2 regions of the Arthrobacter pascens genome follow, and region 1 is predicted to be linked to the other one. Evidence: predicted binding sites of a transcription regulator. Region 1 holds the regulator's gene; the other holds the start of a gene.
What was found. The regulator LexA, encoded in region 1, represses DNA repair genes until DNA is damaged. The targets are predictions, from matches to a motif close to TCGAACANNTGTTCGA.

Region 1 (7,763 bases):
CCGATCTTGCCGTCAGCCTTGCCCTTGAGCTGGACGGGGAAGTCATCAACGCTGACGCCATGCAGCTCTACCGGGGCATGGACATCGGGACCGCCAAGATCACCCTCGCGGAACGCAGGGGAGTGCTCCACCACCTCCTCGATACCCTGGACGTGACGGAGGAAGCGAGCGTCTCGGACTTCCAGCAGCAGGCCCGGGAGCTCATCGCCGACATCCATTCCCGGGGCCGGCGCGCCATCCTGGCGGGCGGGTCAGGGCTCTACGTCCGGGCCGCGCTGGACGTCCTCGAATTCCCTGGCACGGATCCTCAGCTCCGGCGGCAGCTGGAGACCGAGCTTGAGACGGCAGGCATGGACGCTCTCCATGCCCGGCTCCGTGAAGTGGACCCGGTCTCGGCCGGGCGCCTGTCAGATGCGCGGCGGATCATCAGGGCGCTGGAGGTGCACCAGCTGACGGGCCGCCCCTTCAGCTCATACATGCCCCGGCGCGCGTATTTCCAGCCAGCGGTCCAGATCGGGCTGGCCGTGGACCGGGACGTGCTCCGTGAGCGCCTCGCAACGCGCGTGCACTCCATGGTGGACAACGGGCTGCTGGAAGAGGTCAGGCGCCTGGATGCGGCCGGTCTCCGGCAGGGCAAAACAGCTCCCCGGGCCCTGGGCTATGCCCAGTTCCTGAAGGTGCTCGACGGCGGGGTGACAGTTGACGAGGCGGCAGAGGAAACCATCGTGGCTACCCGGCAGTTCGCCCGGCGCCAGCTCACCTGGTTCCGCGCCGACCCCCGGATCACCTGGCTGGACTGGCAGGATCCGCGGCTCGTGCCGCTGGCCGCCGCACTGTGCCGGTAACCTTGAATCATGGACGCAACCCTTTCAGAGACCAGGCAGCCCGCATTCCGGACCTTGGGTGGTCTCCGCTTCTCGAAGGGCCACGGCACCGGCAACGACTTTGTCCTGATCGCCGATCCTGAGGGTGTCCACGCCGTCGATGCCGGCCAGGCTGCAGCCTTGTGCGACAGGCACCGCGGCATTGGCGGTGACGGCCTGATCCGGGCCGTCCCTTCGCGGTTCCTTCCCGAAGGCAGGGAACTGCTGGCCGATGCCCCGGAGGCGGAGTGGTTCATGGACTACCGCAACGCCGACGGTTCGCTGTCCGAGATGTGCGGCAACGGGGTCCGGGTCTTTGTGCACTTCCTCCGTCTGGAGGGCCTGATTGACCTGCCCGACGGCGGCGCGCTCACCATTGGCACCCGCGGCGGCGTCAAGACGGTTGTCCGGACCGGTGACAACTACGCGGTGGACATGGGTCCCTGGAAGTTCATCTTCCCCGGTGACGCGACCGCCAAGGCCATGGATTCGCTGGTCAGTGCGGACGGCTTGGAAGTACCGCGTCCTGCCCTCTCCGTCAGCATGGGCAATCCCCACACAGTGGTTGCTTTGGCGGAACTGTCCCAGCTTGAGGGCATGCGGCTCTTTACCGCTCCGCACGTGGATCCGGTCCCACCCCACGGGACCAACGTGGAGTTTGTGGTCCCGGCCGAACCCCTGGTGCATGACGGCATTGGCATGGTGACCATGCGGGTCCACGAACGGGGAGTCGGCGAAACCCAGTCGTGCGGCACGGGCGCCTGCGCCGCTGCCGTCGCCATCAGGCATTGGGCAGGGGCGGAGGCCCCTGACGCGTGGCAGATCAACGTGCCGGGCGGTGTCGTGGGCGTGAAGTTCTTTGCGGGCGCAGGCGGCGATGAACATGTCGAGCTGAGCGGCCCGGCAGTGATTGTGGCTAGCGGGACGCTTTCCTGACCCTCAGGATCCGGAAGGACTTGGACGTGGCTTCGCGGCTGACCGTGAAGGATGCACCGAGCTCCGTGGAAAGCCAGCGCTGCAACGAATCGGACCCCAGGTTTTTCTGCACCACAAGCCAGGCCGAGCCCCCTGGTGCCAGGCGCGGAAGCCACATCTTCAGCAGCGAATGGAGTTCAGCCTTGCCGATCCGGATGGGGGGATTGGACCAGATGGTGTCAAAGCGGACATCAGGATCCACTTCATCAGGCATGCTGGCCGTGACGTTGTCCAGGCCCAGCAGGGCGGCGTTTTCGTTCGTCAGCGTGATGCAGCGTTCGTTGACATCCACGGCGTACACACGGGCATGTGGCGCCCGGAGTGCCATGGTCAGCGCTATCGGACCCCAGCCGCAGCCGATGTCCAACAGGTTGCCGGCGGGCGAAGGGGCCGGGACTTCGGCGAGGAGTACAGCCGTTCCCTTATCAATGCCGTCCGGGCTGAAGATCCCCGCAGAGGTCTGCAGCTTGCGCGTTTCCCCGGCCAGTTCCACGGTGAGCGGCTTGCGGGTGAACGGCCCGGCGGGCGATGCGCTGAAATAGTGTGCGGACTCCATAACTGGCCAGATTAGTTGCCCGCAGGGGCCGATGGGAAACCGCGTGCTGGTGGTCTGCTATTCTGAAAGGCATGTTCTTGGTCTTCGAGTAGCCGGCGCGGGTTTCAAATCCCGTCCCGCAGCCCCGTCCCGCAGCGATGCAGGTGTCAACCTTCCGCAAATGCGCAACCAGCCAGGCCTTCGACGCCTGTCTGACCGCCGGGCAAACTCGAAAGATCAGCCTCCTGCTGGTCCTTTCCTGACTTTGCCGGCGCCTTTTCCACCACTCCACGCATCGACCGGGCGTGGACCCCGTTCTGCACGCCGCGGCTCCGCCAGGCAGGAGCAGAGGACCAGGAGGCCAGGATGACCGCAAGCCGTCAGCCCAGCGCGAATACTTCACCACTCACAACCAATCGGCACTATTCTGGAAATGCCGAATCTTCAAAGGAGACCATGACCAGCCAGCCCAACACCGGTTCCGATCCAGCAGCCCAGGATATGAGTCCTGAGGAAATCCAAGCTGTCATCGACCGGATTCTGTCCAAGGACGTACCGGCAAGGAACGCCGGCAGCGTAGACGGCAACGGCAAGGGAGTGTTCGGCAAAGCCCAGGCGATCTCGCGCCTGGACGAGGAACACACCAGTTACGACGGCGACCAACAGGATCTCGAAGAGCGCCGGGCGCTCCGGCGCGTGGCCGGACTGTCCACCGAACTCGAAGATGTCACCGAGGTCGAATACCGGCAGCTGCGCCTTGAGCGCGTGGTGCTCGCCGGGCTCTGGATCGAAGGCACCCTGGCCGACGCTGAAAATTCCCTGCGCGAGCTTGCCGCGCTGGCCGAGACTGCCGGCTCAGAGGTCCTGGACGGCCTGGTGCAGCGTCGTGCCAAGCCGGATCCGGGCACGTTCCTGGGTTCAGGCAAAGCCCTTGAGCTCAAGGACGTCGTGATGGCCACGGGCGCCGACACTGTAGTAGTGGACGCCGAACTGGCACCGTCCCAGCGCCGCGGCCTTGAGGACATCGTGAAGGTCAAGGTGATTGACCGCACGGCATTGATCCTGGACATATTCGCCCAGCACGCCAAGAGCCGCGAGGGCAAAGCCCAGGTGGAACTGGCGCAGCTCGAATACCTGCTGCCGCGCCTGCGTGGCTGGGGCGAGTCGATGTCCCGCCAGGCAGGTGGCCAGGTGGGCGGCGCCGGCGCCGGCATGGGCTCGCGTGGTCCGGGTGAAACGAAGATAGAACTGGACCGCCGACGGATCCGGACCCGGATGGCCAAGCTGCGGCGCGAAATAGCCGCCATGAAGCCGGCACGGGAAACAAAGCGCGCCAACCGGCGTCGTAATGCAGTGCCGTCGGTTGCCATTGCCGGATATACGAACGCGGGTAAGTCGTCGCTTCTGAACCGGCTGACCGATGCCGGGGTGCTCGTGGAGAACGCCCTGTTCGCCACGCTGGACCCTACTGTCCGCAAAGCCGAGACGGCCGACGGACTGGGCTACACCCTCGCTGACACTGTCGGCTTTGTCCGCTCGCTGCCTACCCAGCTGGTGGAGGCATTCCGCTCCACGCTGGAGGAAGTTGCGGACGCGGACCTGATCCTGCATGTGGTGGACGCCTCGCACCCCGATCCGGAAGGCCAGATCGCTGCAGTCCGCAAGGTCTTCAGCGAAGTGGACGCCCGCAAGGTTCCTGAGATCATCGTGCTCAACAAGGCGGACGCCGCGGACCCGTTTGTCGTGGAGCGCCTCAAACAGCGCGAACCGCGACACGTGGTGGTCTCAGCCCGGACCGGCCAGGGGATCGCCGAACTGCTCAAAGCAATCAGCGAATCGATTCCTCGGCCAAGCGTCAAGCTGGAGTTGCTCATTCCGTACAACAGGGGTGACCTGATCAGCAAGCTCCATGAAACCGACGCCGAAATCCTCAGCCTGGATCACGGCGAGGACGGAACACGGGCGGTGGTGATGGTCCGTGAGGGCCTCGCGGCCGAACTGGAATCATTCGTCAGTAATGACTGAGCTGGCGGCCGGGGAGATTTCGGATACGGCCGGCGAGCAGTTCGTGATTGAACTGCTCGACCGTGCCGTGGCCGGCATGGGGGGCCAAAGCCGAAGCGGCCAGCACGAAATGGCGCGGCAGGTGGCCAGGGCAATCGAAACGGGCAACCACCTACTGGTGCAGGCCGGAACCGGTACCGGAAAGTCGCTGGCGTACCTGATTCCGCTCATTGCCCACTCACTTGTCAGCGATAAGCCCACCCTGGTTTCCACCGCTACCCTCGCATTGCAGACCCAGATTGTCGGCCGGGACCTTCCCCGCCTCCTGAAGACCATCACGCCGGCCCTGGACCGTCCCGTCAAGGTGGCCCTGGTCAAAGGCCGTTCCAACTATGTCTGCCGGCATAAGCTGGAAGGCGGCTTCCCCTCGGAGGAGCCTGCGGAGGGCCAGCTGTTCTCCCTGGGCGAGGACACCAGCGTGCCGCATTTCGCCGCTGCCCAGGGCGGGCCCTCGTCCCAGTTTGGCAAGGAAGTGGTGCGCCTGCGCGAGTGGGCGGAAAAGACGGCCACAGGCGATCGGGACGAGCTCCTGCCGGGTGTCACCGACCGCGCCTGGCGGCAGGTTTCCGTCACCTCCATGGAGTGCCTGGGGGCCCAGAAATGCCCGCTCGCGGCGGAATGCTTCAGCGAGCTGGCGCGCCAGGACGCAGCCGACGCCGACGTCGTGGTCACCAATCACGCCATGCTCGCCGTCAGCGCCTTCGAAGGACTGGCAGTCCTTCCGGAGTACGACGTCGTGGTGGTGGATGAAGCCCACGAACTCCAGGACCGGGTCACCGGCGCCGTATCCGGGCAACTCTCCGTGGCCATGGTCCACGCTGCCGCTGCCGGCGCCCGGAAGCACACCGCCATCACCGTCGACGCCCTGAACGCGGCGGCGGCCAACCTTGAGCTCGCCCTCGCGGGGGTGCCTAACGGGCTGCTTCCCAACGGCCTCAACGATGAACAGCTGGACTGTATCGACCAGCTGCGCGAGGCCTGCCGCGCCGCCCTGTCGGACTCCAAGGGGGACAGCAGTGCAACAGCCGACGGCGGGCGGCAGCTCGCGCGTTCGCGGCTCCTGCTGATTCTGGAACTCTGCGAACGACTTGTCGCGGCCCGGGAAAACCGGGAGGTTGTGTGGTTCTCCCGTGCCAGCACGTTTGATCCCCAGCAGGGCTACTCGCAGCCTGACGAGACCTCTCCCGCGCTCATCAACATTGCCCCGCTCAGTGTGGCAGGCAAGCTGCGCGAAGGCCTGTTTGCCGGCCATACGGTGGTTCTGACCTCCGCCACCCTGGCCATCGGGTCCGCCTTTGAACCGGCAGCCGGCGGACTGGGGCTGGTAGGGGACGGCGCCCCCAGCTGGACCGGGGTGGACGTGGGGTCTCCCTTCGACTACCCGAAGCAGGGGATCCTGTACGTTGCCGGGCACCTGCCGAAACCCGGCCGTGGCGCCTCGCCCGAGGCCCTGGGTGAACTTGAAGCACTGATAAGGGCCTCCGGCGGCGGTGCCCTATGCCTCTTCTCCTCACGGCGAGCGGCCGAAGAGGCCGCTGAAGCGTTACGCCCCCGACTGGGCATCAGTATCCTCTGCCAGGGCGATTCCACCATGACAGCGCTGGTCAAACAGTTCGCGGACGAGCCGGATACGTGCCTTTTCGGGACCATGTCCCTGTGGCAGGGCGTTGATGTCCCCGGCGGATCGTGCCGGCTGGTGGTGATTGACCGCATTCCTTTCCCGCGTCCGGACGATCCCCTCATGACAGCACGGTCCCGCGCAGTGGCGCAGGCCGGCGGCAACGGATTTATGTCCGTGTCTGCCACGCATGCTGCGATCCGGCTTGCCCAGGGGGCGGGCAGGCTGATCCGCTCCACCGGAGACAAGGGAGTGGTTGCCGTTCTGGATTCACGGCTTGCCACCGAACGCTACGCAGGCTTTCTCCGGGCGGCGTTGCCGCCGTTCTGGCCCACTACTGACCGTAAGATCGCCTTCGCGGCGCTGGAAAGGCTGGCCAGGGAGAGTTCCTGAGCCGAAAGGCGGCGCGGGCAGGTCCTAAAGCGACCGCAGTACCGATACAACCTTGCCCATGATGGTGGCGTGGTCGCCAAGAATTGGCTCGTACTGGGTGTTCTGCGGAAGCAGCCAGGTGTGGCCGTCCCGCTGGCGGAAAGTCTTCACGGTGGCTTCGTCATCCAGCAGGGCGGCAACGATGTCACCGTTCACGGCGTCAGCCTGCCGTCGGACCACTACCCAGTCGCCGTCGCAGATCGCCGCGTCCACCATCGAGTCACCGGCCACGCGCAGCATGAACAGTTCGCCCTGGCCCACCAGTTGGCGGGGCAGCGGCATGACGTCCTCCACCAGCTGGTCGGCGAAGATGGGACCACCGGCCGCGATCCTGCCCACAAGGGGGACCATTGCCGTGTCCATGGCAGTGGGCAGCTCCGCAATTGCCCCTCCGTCGAGGCCGTGCAGGATCGCAGGCTTGGCCGCGCCTGCCCCCTTGGCGGATCCGCCATCGAGCGTGAGCGGCATCAGGACCTCCATGGCGCGCGGACGCTTGGGATCCCGGCGCAGGTATCCGAGTTTTTCAAGCTGCGACAGCTGGTGCGTCACGCTGGAAAGGCTGGCGAGGCCTACGGTGTCGCCGATCTCCCGCATGGATGGGGGGTAACCATTGTCATTGACGGAGCGCTGGATGGTCTCCAGGATCTTCTTCTGGCGTGCGGTGAGCCCTTTGGGTGTCCTCTGGGGCTGCCGGCCCCGCTGGGTCGCCCTGCCGTCGGCGGCTGGTGCTGCCATGTTCGCCATTGCCTTTCCGTCGGCCGGCCTTTCCGGCGGCGATGCCGGGAACGTCCGGCCTGAATTGTCAGACCCTGCTGATCAACTACGAAGGTGGTTGATCCTTTGTTCCAAACGTAGGGCAGCCGCAGAGCTTTTTCAAACATTTGTTCTAGCGAGTCTCGACAATGTTCGTTGATAAGTGCTAAAACTGAGAAAGCAAAGTTCGAATATGTGTTCTAGTAAATTCTCTGCTCGCCCTGACCGCTTCGAATATCCGGTGCATCAGGGCGGTAACCAGGGCAGACGCGAACACACCGGGCAGCACAGTATGGTCCAGGAGGGCTAATTTCATGTCAGCTATATCTGCTTCGCAGGATTCCCGTCCGACGTTCGTCTCCGTTCAGCACCTCACCTCGGTGCCGGATCAGGAATCCCGGACCCGCAAGGAATCCATGCCGCCGTTGCGGCTCACCAGGCGGGGAAAGGTTGTCCTCATAGGCATCCCGCTCGTGCTTGTGGCCGCTCTGTTGCTCTTCCTGGCAGGATTCCTCACCGCTCC
Region 2 (7,763 bases), 1.5 Mb from region 1:
TCGATGAGGTCAGCCGACGGGTGCTGCGCCGGACCAGTGGTACGCCCAGCCGCGATTCGAGCGCGGCAAGGCGTTTGCTCACCGCTGACACCGACTTTCCCCAGTTCCTAGCCGCCTCAGTATGGCTCTAGGAACGGGAAATCTGTTCAAAAAAACTAGACAATGGCCTTGACTAGCGTTCGAAGCAACGCCTCACCTGTTTGGTTCAACTCAGACCTGTTGCGACGTTTGTGAGAAACCGCCCTGCCCCCATTGGCGTGCAACCCGTTCTTGTGAGACCAACTCTGCACACTGAATGAAGGGGTTACCGGTATCGCTCTGATGGGCTTGCGCTTTTGCTCTTGACGCGATGCCAGGCCCTGAGGAGCATCGGTTTAATATTGGCGGCCGGCTCCTGGACGTCCGGTTGTCCACCTCCAGGCAGGAGCGTGATCAGATGCCGGGCACGCGTATTCAGGTGACCTCTTTCCCAAGCGCTGCCATCGTTGTCGCCTTCGTCCTGAGTGCCCTGCTCAGCGGCTGTACCCAGGAACCGCGGCCACCGGCACCGGCCACTCCTTCAGAGGGCTCTTTCGTTGCAGTTCTTGAGCGGTTCAGCAAGCGAATGCTCGATATCGGGGCGCCGGCTGTCCTCATTCAAGCCAGGGTCAACGGTGAGGTATGGTCGCTGGCCAGCGGGGTACGAAGCCTTGAGAGTCAGGCCAAGGCGCAGATCACTGATCAGTTCGAAATCGGCAGTGTCACCAAATCCATGGTGGCCGTGTCCGTTTTGAAGCTGGTCGAAGAGGGCACGCTCAAACTCGATGATCCGGTCGGACGGCACCTCGCGGAGTTCGAAACTCTAATGCATCCGCCGCAACCCGTCACGATAGGACAATTGCTAAGGCACGAGTCCGGCATTCCCACCTACGACCAAGCGCTCTTCGCCGGGAAACCGCTGCGGGAGGCGCTGACCACCCCGCTCTCGCTCGAAGAGCACCTGGCCCTGGCCGCCAGATTGCCGTGGAAGCCGAATCCTGCCCAGGGTTTTGAGTACTCCAACTCAGGCTACATAGCCCTTGGCCTCATCGTTGAGCACCTTAGGGGCAGAAGCCTCGGCCACGTCCTGCATACCGACATCATGGAAGCGCTGGGGCTAACCGGCACCCGGCTCATCACCCCGGGGCCTGCCCCGGAGTCCATGATCCATGGCTACATCACCATCGACGACGACAAAGTGGATGTCACCAACCCCGGCGAGCTCATTGGCAACGCGGCAGGTGGCGTCGTCTCCACCGTGGGCGACTTGAACACCTCTACTCCGCACTTTTGAGCGGCAGGCTCCTCAAGCCCGAAACAGTCGACGATATGCAAGCATCCGGAAACGGCTTCTACGGGGCCGGACTTTACCGGTGGAGCGATTCCTGTACCAATGACTTCTACTACGGTCATAGCGGGGACTGGGCCGGATACGGGACCATCGCCATGATCAGTGCCGATGGCAAGCGCCAGGTCGCAATGATGCTCACTTATCCGCCCGGGCCGTTCAACATCGCGGCCCACATGTCCAGCAACCCCTTTGCCCTGGACATCATCGGCGCGGCACAAGAGGCACTCGACAGAACCTGCTAGGCCCCCTTCCGGCTTGTCTCCCGGTCCCCCAAGTTGCCTCGAGGTGTAGCCATCATGCATCTGATGCAATTGCGCAACTTCGGCGCATTGTCGCCGCCACCCTGTACACTCAAAGAATCGAACATATATTCGAATAAGGGTGTGTTGTGGGCGTTGTTATCGGTCCCCGTGTGATAAATGCGGGCCTCTCCCTGCGGCTGGTGCTGGTTTCGCCCGTTGCGGTTGCCGCCGGCTACCCGTCGCCCGCCCAGGACTACTTTGACGGCCGCATCGACCTGAATGAACACCTCATCAAGGACATCACCAGCACCTTCGTTGTCCGCGTCACCGGCGACTCGATGGAACGGGCAGGAATCAGCGACGGCGATGAACTCATCGTCAACCGGGCACTGGAACCCAGGGACGGCTCCGTGGTCATCGCCGTCCTGGACGGCGAACTCACCGTCAAGCGGCTGCGGATCACTGCCACCGGGGTCGTGCTGCAGGCAGAAAACCCTCGGTACCCGGACATCTGCGTACCCGGCCTCAGCGAGCTGACCATCTGGGGCGTGGCCACCACCTGCCTGCACCATGTCTAGCATCCGGCATTGCATCCAGCGTCAGCGTGAGGGCGCACGTTCAGAGGAGACGCACCATGCGGATCTCGCGCACGCCGTCGTACACAGCCACGGTCCCGTCGGCTACAAACCCGTGCTTGCGGTAGAACGCCTGCGCCCTGGGATTCGGATCGGCCACCCAGAGCGCCACCGAATCGTGCGGGTCGACGACGGCATCGAGCAGGGCGGCCCCGGCGCCTGTCCCGTGCTCAGCCGCGACGACGTACAGAACATAAAGGTGCGTGTCCCACTGCAACTCGAAGGCCTGCGGGGGCCCCGCCATGGCGATCCCGATCAGCTCGCCGTCACGTTCCGCCACAGCAACGCGGTTCGCGCGATAGCGCTCGTCACTGAGTACGGTGGTCCAGAACCGCTCCCGGACGGCGGGCAATTCCAGGTCGTCGAGGACGCGGTCCGCCATCACCCCGCGGTACGTCTACGCCACGACCTCACGTTTACGCGGGCCATCTCTGCAGCATCACCGGCATGAGCTTGCCGAACTGTCACAGGGATATCCATGGTCAAAACCATACCGAGAGCGGCGGCCGGTCCGATGTCTAAGCCGGCGCTGATGCGGCAGATGCAGGAAATCGCCCTCGTGGACGTGAACTGTTTTTACGCCAGTGTGGAGCGCGTATTTGATCCGTCCCTGGAGGGTAAGCCACTGGTTGTATTGTCCAACAACGACGGCTGTGCGGTCACACGTTCTCCCGAAGCCAAGCGCCTCGGCATCGGGGTTGGGGAGCCGTGGTTCAAGATCGCGCCCCGGGCGAGGGAATGGGGGCTGATTGCACGCTCCAGCAATTACGAGCTCTATGGGGACATCAGTGCTCGGGTGATGGAACTCCTGGGCCGGTACTCCGCGTGGGTGGAGGTCTACAGCATCGACGAGGCTTTCCTCGGGGTCAAAGGCTCCCCCGCCGAGCTGCTCCAGCTGGGCAGGGACATGAAGACGGCGGCCGCCAGAAATGTGGGAGTCCCCGTCTGTGTGGGGATTGCCCGGACCAAGACACTGGCAAAGCTGGCGAACAAGTGGGCCAAGCACAACAGCACGTTCGACGGCGTCTGCCGCTGGGACTCGGTTCCCGCAGACCGGCGGGAGGCACTCATGGCGGGCCTGTCCGTCGTCGAACTCTGGGGAGTGGCCACGCGCCTTACCAAGCGCCTGGATGCGATAGGTATCCACTCCGTGCTGGACCTCAGCCGGGCAGATCCGGTGCGGATCCGGGACAAATTTTCGGTCGTGCTCATGCGGACTGTCCTGGAACTGCAGGGCACGCCCTGCATCCCCATGGAGGAGGAACGCGTTGGCCGGGATCAGCTGATCTTCTCGCGTTCGTTCTCCACCCCTATCACCACCGCCGCCGAATTGCGCCAGGTCCTGAGCGTCTACGGCCAGCAGGCCAGCGCGCGGCTCGCCAAACACCACCTCCAGGCCAAGGTCCTCACGGCTTTCGCCGGCACGTCCCATTACAACCAGCGGGACACCTCCTACCCTTCCGTCTGTGTCCCCCTTCCCATGCCCACAGCCGACCCGGTCATCCTGACCAAGGCAGCCCATGCCCTGCTGCCCGCCATCCACGAAGGCGTGAAGTATGCCCGTGCCGGGATCATGGTTACGGACCTGCGGCCCACCGGAAACCAAAAACCCCTGGAACTATTCGAAAACCCGCACGAGGAACGCAACATCGGACCGCTCATGGAAGATATCGCCCGCCGCTACGGCCGCGGCTCCATCGGGCTTGGCTATGCAGGGATCCGCGGCGGACCGGACTGGAGCATGAAGCGCGGCATGCGATCCCCGCGCTACACCACCCACTGGGATGAGCTCCCCCTGGTCAAAGCCGCGTGATAGCCCGGAGCCGCAGGAAGTTTGATTCTGCTGCGGGCTTTGGCCCTTGAGATGCGGTTCGAGCGTCGATTCGCGGAGCCGGGATTGGAGGTCACCACACCCACGGCACGAACTCGCCCCTTATGGAGCGGCCTGGCGTCAAACCAGTTCTGACAACGGGACGCCGCGGGAGTATTCTCAATCCCAGTGACTCTTCAATCTTCTTCGTGACCCAGCCATCCCGCCGCAGCTGCCTCCCGCTCCGCTGGCTTTCTTTTCCATGCCTTCACTCCTGAATTTCAGTCAGGAGTGGTGATTCCGCGTGCCCTCAAGGGGAACTCCTGAAGGAGTTCCCCCTCTCCCCGCACACTCATCGGAACCATCTTTGGGAGAACCCTTGGACACCACCGCTATACCCCGGACGGGGACAAGCCCGGCCCCTGATCGGGAGACCCTTCGCCCTGACTGCAGCAACTGCTTTGCGCTGTGCTGCACGGCCTTCGGCTTCTCACGCTCGGCAGACTTCGCCATCGACAAACCTGCGGGCAGCCCCTGTAAGAACCTGGACCAGGACTTTTCCTGCACCATCCACGACCGGCTGCGTCCCAGGGGGTTCCGCGGCTGCACCGTGTTTGACTGCTTCGGGGCCGGACAGGCGGTTTCCCAGCAGCTTTTCGGAGGCATCAGCTGGCGTGACGCGCCAGACTCCCGGGTGGACATGTTCGCCGCATTCAAAGTCATGCGGCAGCTACACGAGTTGCTGTGGCACCTGGCCGAGACGCAGGAAAAGACGTTAGACGCCGACATCGCCCAGGAGGCGAACGAGCTGCAGTTGGTTATCGGGGACCTTGTCCGCGGTCCCCTGTCCGGGCTGCTCGCCTGCGACGTGGACACCATCCACTCAAGGGTCAGGACGATACTCATGGATGTTAGTGAGGAAGTCCGCGGAGGCTACTTCGCGGAAGGCGCCGACCAGGCGGGTGCCGCCCTCAAGCCCGGCGCCGATCTGGCCGGAGCGAACCTCAGCGCCCGCAAGCTGTGCGGAGCGGACTTGCGCGGATCCTGCCTCATCGCCGTCGATCTCCGTGGCAGTGACCTCTCCGCGGCGGACCTGCTGGGCGCGGACCTTCGGGATGCACAGCTCGACGGCGCGGACCTGTCTGCCGCACTCTTCGTCACCCAGCCACAAATCAACTCCGCCCGGGGCAGCAGCGGGACGCTCCTGCCGCCGGGACTGTCCGTGCCACAGCACTGGAAGGAGGAGTAAGGGCGGGCGGGAAGCACTGCGGGAACGTTCAGTTGGGCCAGCAGCGGCGCCAACTGGACGTTCGCGCCTACTCGCCGGGAAAGCGGTACAGCTGGGCACCGTGCGCGGGGAGCTTCACTTCGAGGGCGGGCAGGCCGTCCTGGAGGCCGATTGCGGGCTCATCCCCGCTCCAGGCCTCCCGTACCCGGCGAGCGAAACCGTTAGGCACTCCCAGGTCTCCCACCGGAAGTGTCCGGACCAGGTCAGCCGGCCCGGTATTGAACACCGCGACAAAACGGTCCTCCGACGTCGTACTCTGCGCCCCCCAGACCACCAGGTCCCCTTCGCGCAGCAATTCACGGTTGTTGCGGCTTGCGTTGAGTACGTCGAGCAAGTCGCGGTTAGTCAGGAGCGGAAGCGTTTCCGGTGGCGACGACGGCAGGTCGCAGCCGAGCATCAGCGGCGAACGCGAGACGCACCACAGCGTCATCATGGTCCGCTGCTCATCCATGGTCAGCCGGCTCAGCCGGGCGGTGCCGCGTTCGGCCCTCAAGGCGATCCGCCCGACGGGGAGCATGTCGGCGTCAGCCCAGGCGCCCGCCTGCTGGTGGGGAGCCCAGCGGGCCATCCGTGCGAACTGCGCCTCCACGTCCTCCCACACATCCCAGAGGTCGTCGGAAACGCGCCACATCTGGGCATTGTGGCGGAGGTGGTCCAGATGCCCGAGGGAGAGCGCGCGGCCCGGTGACAGGCTGAGCACGATGTCGCGCCCGGAGTTGGAAATCGCCTGCCGGTAGGCTGCGATCTCGTCCGCGAAATAGGGACCCAGCATGTCATCGGCCTTGACGAAGTCCACGCCCCATTCCGCAAAGAGCCGGAGCTGGGAGTCGTAATAGGCCCGGGCGGCGGGATGCTGATGGTCCAGCCCGAAGTTGTCGGTGTTCCAATCACAGACGGACGACTGGTCGGCGATCTGATCCGCTGTGAAGTCTGTGCCTTCTACCGGCAGCCTGTCCCTGACTGCCTGGCGCGGAATGCCACGCATGATGTGCAGTCCGAACTTGAGGCCGAGGGCGTGAACGCGCTCGGCGAGGGGGCCAAACCCCGCGCCGCCCGCAGCCGAGGGGAACCTGTTGATGGCAGGCAACTGCCGGCCGAAGCCGTCCAGTTCCAGCGCCGCGCCGTCGTTGTAGCCGCCTGCCCGCGCCGCGGGTTCGTACCACTGGATATCCACCACTACGGTGTCCCAGCCGTAAGGCAGGAGGTGTTCTGCCATGAAAGAGGCGTTGGCCAGCACCTCCTCCTCCGTGACCGTGGTCCCGTAGCAGTCCCAGCTGTTCCAGCCCATCGGCGGTGTCATGGCGAATGTCATCGGGTAAATTTACAACGATATAGAGACGCGCGCCACCCCTTCCAATTGGAACCCGGAAGCGATGCCCGCGAGCTGGAAGCGCCTTGACAGCCACTGTGTGAGCGCTCACGATTTATGGAGCAAATCCACCCCACCGGGAAAGTCGATTTAATGCAGAACTGGGCAGGAAACCTCCATTACTCCTCCGCTGAGGTCCGCCGTCCTCGCTCTGTCGATGAGCTCGCCGGTATTGTCTCCGCGGCCGGCCGGGTCAAGGCTTTGGGTTCGCGGCATTCCTTTAATCGCGTGGGCGATACCGACGGCGTCCACGTCCTCCTTGACGGCCTGCCGCAGGAGATCGAACTGGATTCCGAGCGGCAAACTGTCCGGGTCAGCGGCGGTATCAGCTATGGCGTGCTGTGCCGCAGGCTGGAAGAGTCCGGCGTCGCCATCCACAACCTGGCATCCCTGCCGCACATCTCGGTGGCCGGAGCCATCCAGACCGGCACCCACGGTTCGGGGGTGGACAATACGTCCCTCGCCGGCGCCGTCGAACGCATTGAACTGGTCCGGCCCTCCGGCGAGCAGGTGTCCCTGTCCCGCGAAGACGGTGACGTGTTCCTGGCCAGTGTGGTGGGTCTTGGTGCCATGGGCATCGTGACAGGCCTGGAACTGTCCGTCCGGCCCAGCTACCGGATGCGGCAGCGGGTTCTGGAAAATCTCCCGTGGGAGAGTGCCCTGGAGAACTTCACCGCCATCGCCTCTGCCGCATACAGCGTCAGCCTCTTTACCGACTATGCCGGGGACACCGTCAGCCAGGTCTGGCTGAAAGCGCTTGATTCCGAGCCGGCCCTCACTGACCTCTTTGGCGCCACACCGGCCGTGGAGGCGCGGCACCCCCTCCCCGGAATGTCAGCCGAGAACTGCACCCCGCAACTGGACGAAGCCGGTTTGTGGCTGGACCGCCTGCCGCATTTCCGGCACGAGTTCACTCCGAGCAACGGCGAAGAACTGCAGAGCGAATTCATCCTGCCGCTGGAACACGCACCGGCGGCGTTGCAGGCAGTCCGCACCTTGGCGGACAAGGTGGCGCCCCTCCTGTTTGTCTCGGAGATCCGTACGGGCGCG

Region 2: the regulator LexA is predicted to act here: its motif matches at 1,729-1,744, upstream of QFZ40_RS19500 (LexA family protein).

Annotation. Positions count from the first base shown of each region.
Region 1 covers NZ_JAUSXF010000001.1:2,765,162-2,772,924, reverse strand. Annotated here, with positions in the region: gene miaA (tRNA (adenosine(37)-N6)-dimethylallyltransferase MiaA) at 1-845, shown strand, start outside; gene dapF (diaminopimelate epimerase) at 855-1,799, shown strand; gene QFZ40_RS12710 (class I SAM-dependent methyltransferase) at 1,780-2,394, opposite strand; gene hflX (GTPase HflX) at 2,830-4,398, shown strand; gene QFZ40_RS12700 (ATP-dependent DNA helicase) at 4,391-6,448, shown strand; gene lexA (transcriptional repressor LexA) at 6,473-7,222, opposite strand; gene QFZ40_RS12690 (LysM peptidoglycan-binding domain-containing protein) at 7,657-7,763, shown strand, end outside.
Region 2 covers NZ_JAUSXF010000001.1:4,228,255-4,236,017, forward strand. Annotated here, with positions in the region: gene QFZ40_RS21765 (hypothetical protein) at 1-131, shown strand, start outside; gene QFZ40_RS19490 (serine hydrolase domain-containing protein) at 458-1,312, shown strand; gene QFZ40_RS19495 (hypothetical protein) at 1,348-1,611, shown strand; gene QFZ40_RS19500 (LexA family protein) at 1,758-2,189, shown strand; gene QFZ40_RS19505 (GNAT family N-acetyltransferase) at 2,230-2,628, opposite strand; gene QFZ40_RS19510 (Y-family DNA polymerase) at 2,761-4,059, shown strand; gene QFZ40_RS19515 (pentapeptide repeat-containing protein) at 4,436-5,305, shown strand; gene QFZ40_RS19520 (glycoside hydrolase family 27 protein) at 5,373-6,656, opposite strand; gene QFZ40_RS19525 (D-arabinono-1,4-lactone oxidase) at 6,807-7,763, shown strand, end outside.